DNA from 4 places in the Protofrankia sp. CiP1_Cm_nod4 genome. Region 4 is predicted to be linked to each of the others. Evidence: predicted binding sites of a transcription regulator. Region 4 holds the regulator's gene; each other region holds the start of a gene.

Region 1 (2,198 bases), on a different contig from region 4:
ACTACCTCATTCCCCGCCGGTACGCGATCGTGGCCACCCGGGGCGCCGAGAAGCAGATCGAGCAGATCCGTCGGGCCCGGTCGGCCCGGGAGATACGCGATCTCGGGCAGGCGAAGGAGATCGCCGGCCAGCTCGCTACCCTGCCGATCCGGCTGGTCAGCCGGGCGGGCAAGGAGGGCCGGCTGTTCGGTTCGGTGACAGCGGCGGACGTGGTGGCGGCCGTGGCCGCCGCCGGCGGCCCGGACCTGGACCGTCGACGGGTCGAGCTGCCCTCGCCGATCAAGGCGCTCGGGTCCCACACCGTGTCGGTGCATCTGCACCAGGAGGTCGTGGCGACCGTCAAGCTGGACGTCGTCTCCGCCTGATGACCGCCCGCCCGCGGCCGGCGCCCTGACGGGGCGGGCACGGGCAAAGGCCACGCGATGATCTCTGTCGCGTGGCCTTTGCCTTGGGCGCGCACGCTCCTGCTGGGCCGGCCGATGCCGGCGTCGCGGTCACCCGTTGTGCTTCCTGGGCGGCTGACCGTCAGGCGGCTGGACGTCAGGCGGCTGGACGTGCGGAGGCCGGTTCGGGGGTCCGCGTACGATTCGTCGTCGAATTTCTTCCATCCACAGGGGATGGACGGTGATGACGCCCTTCCTGCGCTGATAGCAGCACAGTCGACGCCGGCGCCGACTGGTTGTCCACAGCCCCGACGGGCTTGTCCCAGCGATTTCCCCAGCCTTTCCGGGGTTGTACACAAAGTTATCCACAGAGCCTGTGGATAACTTTTTGGCTGCCGGCCGGGCCCGCTCATACAGTCGACGCCCGGTGGAGTGCTCGACGAGACACCTCTCGAGGATTGACGGGGCCACCACCGTAGGCGAACATATGTTCGACTACGGTGTGGTGTGGAACTGTACCGCGCGGGACGGCACTGCGCGGGACCGTACTGCGCGGGACTGTGACGCGCGGGAGAGGGGCAGGCATGACGGGGGCCACGATCATGACGGGGTCACGGCCATGACGCTGACCGATGTCGACCGCGCCCGGGCCGCTTCCGGCGGGCCGGTCGAGCTCGACCGCACGCCGCCGCATGATCTGGCCGCCGAGCAGAGCGCGCTGGGCGGCATGATGCTGTCGAAGGACGCGATCGCCGACGTCGTCGAGGTGCTCTCCGCGAGCGACTTCTACCGCCCCGCGCACAGCACGGTCTACGGCGTCATCGGCGATCTCTACGGCCGTGGCGAGCCGGCTGACGTGATCAGCGTCGCCGCCGAGCTCGCCCGACGGGACCTGCTCGAGCGCGTCGGCGGGCCGGGCTACCTGCACACCCTCATCTCCAGCGTCCCGACCGCGGCGAACGCCGGCTACTACGCCCGCATCGTCGCGGAGAAGGCTGTTCTGCGCCGTCTCGCCGAGGCGGGCACCCGCATCGTCCAGCTCGCCTACGGCCCCGCCCAGGACGTGGACGAGGTGGTCGACCGCGCGCAGGCCGCCGTCTACGAGGTCACCGAACGCCGCTCGAGTGAGGACTACGCGCCCCTCGGCGACCTGCTCAACCCCGCGCTGGAGGAGATCGAGGCGATCGCGGGGCACGACGGCGCGCTGACCGGCGTCCCCACCGGCTTCAACGATCTCGACGAGCTGACCAACGGTCTCCACGGCGGCCAACTGTGGATCATTGCGGCCAGGCCCGCCGTCGGCAAGAGCACACTCGGGCTGGACCTCGCCCGGTCCGCGTCGATCCGTAACGGCATGACGTCCGTGATCTTCTCGCTGGAGATGAGCCGGATGGAGATCACCATGCGGCTGCTGTCGGCGGAGGCGCGGGTGTCCCTGCAGAACATCCGCACCGGCCGGCTCACCGATGACGACTGGGCCCGCCTGGCCCGCCGGATGGGCGAGGTCGCCGACGCGCCCCTGTTCATCGACGACAGCCCGCACCTGACCATGATGGAGATCCGGGCGAAGGCCCGCCGCCTGAAGCAGCGCAACGGCCTGCGGATGATCGTCCTCGACTACCTCCAGCTGATGTCCTCGCCGAAGCGCACCGAGAGCCGCCAGCAGGAGGTCAGCGAGATATCGCGCTCGCTCAAGCTGCTCGCCAAGGAGCTCGACATCCCGGTGGTGGCGATCTCCCAGCTCAACCGTGCCTCGGAGCAGCGCGCGGACAAACGCCCGCAGATCTCCGACCTGCGCGAGTCCGGCTCCCTGGA
Region 2 (2,198 bases), on a different contig from region 4:
TCCGGCCCCCAGAACAGCCTGCGGGCCGCGAGGGCATGCTCCCGGTGGATCTCGGCGGCGCTGCTGTCGGCGGCGATCCGCGACGGCCACAGGCCGTCACGGTATCGGGCTCCCACCCCGGAGACGTCGAGCCCGAGCAGACGCTCGCCGCGTTCGTCCGCGGCGAGCGACACCGACAGCATCGTGCCGAACGAGTGGCCGATCAGGAACAGGCCCGCCCCCACGGCATGGGACGCGGTGAACGCCTCCAGCGCCCGCCAGGTGATGGCGGTCTGCCCGGCCAGCCGCTGGTGGGGCAGGCCGAGCCCCGCCGACGCTCCGTAGCCGGGGCGGTCCAGCGCCAGCACGCTGAATCCCAGGGCCGTGCCGATGGCCAGCAGGGACAGGTCCGGGTGCGTCCGGCCGTGGAAGTAGGATGCGCGCATCCCCCCGCCGGGCAGGCCGACGACGAGAGCCCGCGGCTGGCCGTCGGGCTCGGCCAGCAGCCCGGACAGTTCCACGTCACCGGCGTCGAGGCGGACGTGACGTGGCTGGCCCGGCGGATCCGCGCGTGGCGCCCGCCCGTCGCCGTGTCCGGCCGCCGGCCCGGCTGGCTGCGCCGGCACGGCTGGCTGCGCCAGCACGGCCGGCTCGGTGCCGGCGGCGGGATCGGAGCCCATGCGTGGACCTCATTTCCCGGTTTCCCGGCGTCTCCCGGTGCTTGTCGGCAGGATTTCCCGTTGGCCCGGCGGGGCGTCGGCGATCTCCACGGGGCACCGCCGGTCATCTCACCATATGCTGATCCGCACCGGGCCGATGGCCGCGGGTGGCGTTGCGGACAGCCGGTTGACGCCGGCCGCCGGCGGTGGGTGATGGCCGGGCCGCTGCCCGGCCGGCGGTGGGTGTTTGTCGGGTCGGCGTCTGGGTAGGCGTGTCGCTGCGCTCGAACAGGCGTTCAGGCATGCCACAATCGTGGCGAACCGCCGGGAGGGCCGGTTCCCCGGCCCGCTGGCGGGCCGAGGGCTGCGTGATCACGGTTGTCTCCCCGGGTTGTCGTCCCGGGCTGGCAGCCGGCCGCTGCGGGCCGTCCGGCGGTCACGATGCCCGGCGGACGGTCGGGACGACGGTCGACGAGCTGGTCGTGGAGGGTGCCGGTGCTGGTGCTGGGGGTCGATCCGGGGCTTACCCGCTGCGGTCTCGGGGTTGTCGAGGGCGGGCCGGGCCGGCGGGCGTCGCTGGTCGAGGTCGGTGTGCTGCGCACGCCCGCCGCCGACGACGTCGCCGCCCGGCTGTGGGCGCTCGAACGCGGCTTCGGTGAGTGGATGGACCGGCACCGCCCCGACGCGGTCGCTGTCGAGCGGGTGTTCAGCCAGGCCAACGTCCGGACGGTCATGGGTACCGCGCAGGCCGGGGCGGTGGCGATCGTCAGCGCGGCCCGCCGTGGCCTGCCGGTCGCGCTGTACACCCCCAGCGAGGTGAAGGCCGCGGTGAGCGGGAGCGGCCGGGCGGACAAGGCCCAGGTCACCTTCATGGTCAGCCGCCTGCTGGGGCTGTCCGACCCGCCGCGGCCGGCCGACGCCGCCGACGCCCTGGCTCTTGCGCTGTGCCACCTGTCGCGGGGGCCGGCGCTCGCCCGGATGCAGGCCGCAGTCAGGCAGGCTTCCGCGGCCGCCAGCGGGAGCCGCAGATGATCGCGTCCGTGGCCGGGACGGTTGCCGCCCTGTCGCCCGACGCCGCCGTCGTCGAGGTGGGCGGGGTCGGGCTGCTCGTCCAGTGCACCCCCACGACCCTGGCCGGGCTGCGGGTCGGGCAGCAGGCACGACTGGTCACCACCCTGGTCGTCCGGGAGACCGAGCTGACGCTCTACGGCTTCGTCGACGCCAACGAGCGTGACGTCTTCGAGACCCTGCAGAGCGCCTCCGGGGTCGGCCCCCGGCTCGCCCAGGCCGTGCTCGGCGTCCACAGCCCGGACAGCGTCCGCCGTGCGGTCGCGGCGGAGGATCTCGCGGCGCTGACGAAGGTGCCCGGCATCGGCCGCAAGGGCGCGCAGCGCATCGTCCTCGACCTCAAGGACCGGCTCGGCCCGCCCACGCCGATGCCGTCCGCGGGAGATGACGGTGTGGGTGGGGGCGGGGGCACCGGCGGCGGTGCCACGCCGGCCGCGGGTACGGGTGTCGCCGCCGCCGAGCAGGTCCGTCTTGCGCTGCTCGGGCTCGGTT
Region 3 (2,198 bases), on a different contig from region 4:
GCCGGTCTGGAGTCCCTGCATCCACGCTCGCCGGTCGTCCTTCCTCCGGCGGACTGGTCGCACTGGCTTGATCCTGCCCTGGCCGATCCGGCGGTGCTGACCAGCATGCTCGGACCCGCGCCAGCCGGAGTGCTGCGCGCCTACCCGGTCGACACCCAGGTCGGCAACGTGCGTAACAACGGCCCGCATCTGCTGGAGCCGGTCACCCCGGCCGGCGACGGGGACGGCGTGGGCTCGCGGGCCGCCCGCTCCGGTGCGGCCCCGGTCGACCGTGAGTGACTTCCGTCCATGGGCCATCCGCCGGATGACGCGCTCCAGGCGCGCCGGTGAGAGCGTTCTGAAGCTGACGAGGAGACCCCTCACGCGGCCCACCGCCAGGACGCGCTGATCCGCGGGCCGCAGGAAGCGACTTTCGGGACCGCGTGCTCCCAGTCGGCCTGGCAGCGGCCGCCTATCACCAGAAGATCTCCGGACGCGGGGAGCAGCGTCCGGCCGGCGCCACCACCGCGTGGACGGAGCCGGAAGGGACGCCGTGCCCCCAGCGTCACGATCGCGATCAGAGTGTTGCCGAGCCTGCGCAGCTCACGGTCGCGGTGGAACGCGACGCTGTCGTCACCGTCCCGGTAGAAGTTGAGCCCGACCGAGCCGAACGGCACCTGATAATGCGCGCACAGAGAGCTACGTATAGTAGCCAGGATGGGATGGGGGAGGGGTTCGGCGGCCTTGTACCACCGTGACAGCCGTGGATCGTCGACCATGCGCTCGTACATCCACCGTCGGCCCTGCCGCCACGGGACCTCGCTGGCGAGGGTCTCGTAAAGGTCGTCGGCGCCGCGCAGCCACCCGGGTGCCACGTCGGCCCACGACGTCCCATCGAGGTGGATACGGCTGAATGCCGGGCTGGTAGTGACCTCGGGATCACCGATGGTCAACAGGCTGCACTGGAGGGGCATAGAAGTACGATACCCGAACATATGTTCGATATCGAGCGTGTCGGGCAGGCCGGCCACCGGGGGCGATGTCCCGGTGGCCCCGCGCTCTGGCAACACGGATGACCGGAGCGGCTCTGGCCGCGGCCACAAGCGCTGCCGGTGCCCGGCGATCCCCGCCCGGGAATGTCGGTGGAAGCCGGCCGGCTCCGCCCGAGCCGGCCGGGCCGGCGATCCGGGTCCTGGGTATCAGGCTCGCGACTCCCGGCGGACCGCAAGAGCGCGCGTGATCTGTGCGACGCCGTGCACGATCAGCTCGATCCCGAATATCACCGCCAGGATGAAGACGGTGGCCGACGGCCACACCAGGGCGAGAATGCCGATGCCCATCGCCAGGAGACCGATGAACAGGCCCCACCCCCATGGGCGTCCGTGCCCGTGCGCGTAGCCGGCCATGGCGACACGCACGGCACCGGCCACCAGCAGGCAGATACCGACGATGAGGGCCAGTGTCCACAAGGTGACACCCGGCCAGGCGAGTGCGACGATCCCGCCGATCACGAGCAGGACACCGAAGAGAGCGGAGGCGTCCTCACCCGCACGGGTCGTCGCGGCCATGTCCATGATTCCGGCCAGCACCAGCCCGACACCGATCAGGATCGCCAGTGTGCGCGCGGCGGCGAAGGGATGGGCGACCAGGAGCGCGCCGAGAACCGTCACCGCGATTCCCAGGAAGAGCCCTGCCATCCAGACCGTGCCCGAAGCTCCGCCGTGGTGACGGTGCGTCTCTGCCGTCGTCATCATGATTGTCATCTCCAGGGTCGCTCATACCTTCCGACCTGGACAAGTGGTTCCCCGCGCCGGGCGCCGCCAGTCCTCGATGCCGGCCCTGGGCGGCTCCCGCTCCCCGGCGCCACGGCGTCTTTCCGCTGCTCCGCTGCTCAGGGCGAACGGTGTCCCGGCCGTTCGTGCCGTGCCCGTCCGCCGCGCGCTGGCCCGGCCGGCGGGCGGCTCCGGCCGGGTGCGCCGGGATGCCCGGCCGGCGCGGTGTGGCCGGCCTACCGGCGGCCCGAGCGGTCCCGGGTTCTGGATCAGGGCGGTTCTTGACCGCTGGCGCGGCTGTCGGCCGTTGGTCCTGTGCGGTCCTGATCAGAACGTCCTGATGGCCGAGATGTCAGCATCGATCGTGACTTTGTCGCCGATGAGGACGCCTCCCGCCTCCAGCGGCGCGTTCCAGGTGAGGCCGAAGTCCTTCCGGCTGAGGGATGA
Region 4 (2,198 bases):
AGCGTCTCCCCGGAACGCACCACGTGGACGCGCACCGGCCGGTCGTCCCCGGTCGGCGCGGCCGACGACGTCACCCGGGCCACGGACAGCACCAGGCAGGACACCAGCATGACCAGGACAATCAGGACAACCCGGCCCCGCCCGGTCAGCCGCAGCGGAGGCTCAGCCGACGCCCGCATCGTCCACCTCCCCAACTTCCACCAGCACATACCACTTCCAACAACATGATCAAAGAACATCCGTTCGATCGAACGTCTGATCGAGTTTGTACCGCACGGTCCCGACGGAATCGTCGTGACACGCTCGAACAGACGTTTGAGATATCCGGCCGCGGCGGTTACGGTCGTAGCGATCAGATTCAGGTCAGATCCAGGTCGTGGCCGCCAGCTCCGGTTCACGGCAGAACGTCGGATATGCCGGGAGCGCAAGTCTGCCATGACCGACAACGAAGGAGTACGGCAGGGATGACCACCGACGACAACCGCACCCGCCGCGGCCGGCCACCCCGCGGCTCCGTGCGCGACCTGCCGGACGGGCCGGCGGACGCCACGGGCCTGACCCCCCGCCAGCGCAGGGTGCTTGAGGTGATCCGCGACGCCGTCGAGCGCCGAGGCTACCCGCCGAGCGTGCGGGAAATCGGCGATGCGGTGGGGCTCACGAGCACGTCCAGCGTCGCGCACCAGCTCAAGACGCTGGAGGAGAAGGGCTTCCTGCGCCGCGACCCGCACCGCCCGCGGGCCATGGAGGTCCTCTCCGCGCAGGCACCGGTACGCCCCGTGCCACGCCAGGCGCCCGCCGTTGGTACGCTCGCGGCAGGCTCGTCGGCGGCTGGCCCCGCACAGGCGGCCTATGTGCCGGTCCTCGGCCGCATCGCCGCGGGTGGGCCGATCCTCGCCGAGCAGGCGGTCGAGGAGGTCTTCCCGCTCCCCCGCGAGATCGTGGGGGAGGGCACCCTGTTCACCCTGCGGGTCGTCGGGGACTCCATGGTCAACGCCGCGATCTGCGACGGCGACTGGGTGGTCGTCCGCCAGCAGCCGGTCGCGGACAGCGGCGAGATCGTCGCCGCGATGATCGACGGCGAGGCGACGGTCAAGACGCTGCGCCGTCGTGACGGCCACGTCTGGCTCGAGCCGCAGAATCCGGCCTATGCTGACATTCCGGGTGACAGTGCGACGATCCTCGGCCGGATCGTCGCGGTTCTTCGCCGGGTCTGATCCTCCCGGGAGTGAGCATGGGCACAGGTGTCGACCGGCACCGCGCCGGCCGGGTCGTGGCTGTCGTCGGGCCGACAGCGGCCGGCAAGAGCGACCTGGCGATCGCGCTGGCCACCGAGCTGGGCGGTGAGATCGTCAACGCCGACTCCATGCAGCTCTACTGCGGGATGGACATCGGCACCGCCAAGGTGCCGCCGGCGGAACGCGGTGGTGTCCCCCATCACCTGCTCGATGTCTGGGAGGTCACCCGCGCCGCCGACGTAGCGTCCTACCAGGCGCTGGCCCGGCAGGCCGTCGACGGCCTGCTGGCCGCCGGCCGCACGCCGGTGCTCGTGGGCGGCTCCGGGCTCTACGTCCGGGCCGTCCTCGACGACCTCGCCTTCCCCGGCACCGACCCGGCCGTACGGGGACGGCTGGAGCGGGAGCTGTCCGAGCGGGGCCCGGCCGCGCTGCACGCCGATCTCGCCGCGCGGGCGCCGGCGGCGGCGGCGGCCATCCTGCCTGGCAACGGCCGGCGTATCGTGCGCGCGCTGGAGGTGGTGGAGCTCACCGGCGGCTTCACCGCCTCCCTGCCGGAGCACCGCTCGGTCTACGACGTGGTCCAGTTCGGCATCGACCACCCGCAGCTCGACGAGAGGATCGCCGGCCGGGTGGCCGGTATGTGGGCCGCCGGCATGATCGAGGAGGTCCGCGCCCTCGTCGACATGGGCCTGCGGGACGGCCCCACCGCGTCCCGGGCGCTGGGCTACGCCCAGGTTCTCGCCTGGCTCGACGGCGCGCTCGATTCGGCCGAGTCGGCCCGGCTCGCGACAATCGCCGCGACGCGCCGACTTGCACGCAGACAAAGGTCGTGGTTTCGGCGCGATCCTCGCATAATTTGGCTGGACCGTCCCGACGTCGAACAGGTGGCGGGCATGGTCGACTCGGCCTGAACGTGCGACGACTCCGTGGCTCGTTCTTCCCGCCGGCTGGAGACACCCGTCG

What was found. Region 4 encodes LexA, which represses DNA repair genes until DNA is damaged. Its sites were predicted from a motif close to CGAACNNNNGTTCG; they were not measured.
Region 1: dnaB (replicative DNA helicase) is a predicted target of LexA. The motif match lies at 864-877, and genes of this name have one in related genera.
Region 2: ruvC (crossover junction endodeoxyribonuclease RuvC) is a predicted target of LexA. The motif match lies at 924-937, and genes of this name have one in related genera.
Region 3: AC5LSR_RS04750 (alpha-ketoglutarate-dependent dioxygenase AlkB) is a predicted target of LexA. The motif match lies at 968-981, and genes of this name have one in related genera.

What each region holds. Positions count from the first base shown of each region.
Region 1 is NZ_CEVIVC010000032.1:34,459-36,656, reverse strand. Features, by position in the region: gene rplI (50S ribosomal protein L9) at 1-365, shown strand, start outside; gene dnaB (replicative DNA helicase) at 1,003-2,198, shown strand, end outside.
Region 2 is NZ_CEVIVC010000055.1:13,229-15,426, forward strand. Features, by position in the region: gene AC5LSR_RS12645 (alpha/beta hydrolase) at 1-659, opposite strand, end outside; gene ruvC (crossover junction endodeoxyribonuclease RuvC) at 1,134-1,670, shown strand; gene ruvA (Holliday junction branch migration protein RuvA) at 1,667-2,198, shown strand, end outside.
Region 3 is NZ_CEVIVC010000013.1:22,226-24,423, reverse strand. Features, by position in the region: gene AC5LSR_RS04755 (SOS response-associated peptidase) at 1-279, shown strand, start outside; gene AC5LSR_RS04750 (alpha-ketoglutarate-dependent dioxygenase AlkB) at 360-953, opposite strand; gene AC5LSR_RS04745 (HdeD family acid-resistance protein) at 1,179-1,733, opposite strand; gene AC5LSR_RS04740 (YceI family protein) at 2,079-2,198, opposite strand, start outside.
Region 4 is NZ_CEVIVC010000003.1:24,862-27,059, forward strand. Features, by position in the region: gene AC5LSR_RS01490 (LysM peptidoglycan-binding domain-containing protein) at 1-179, opposite strand, end outside; gene lexA (transcriptional repressor LexA) at 465-1,214, shown strand; gene miaA (tRNA (adenosine(37)-N6)-dimethylallyltransferase MiaA) at 1,232-2,146, shown strand.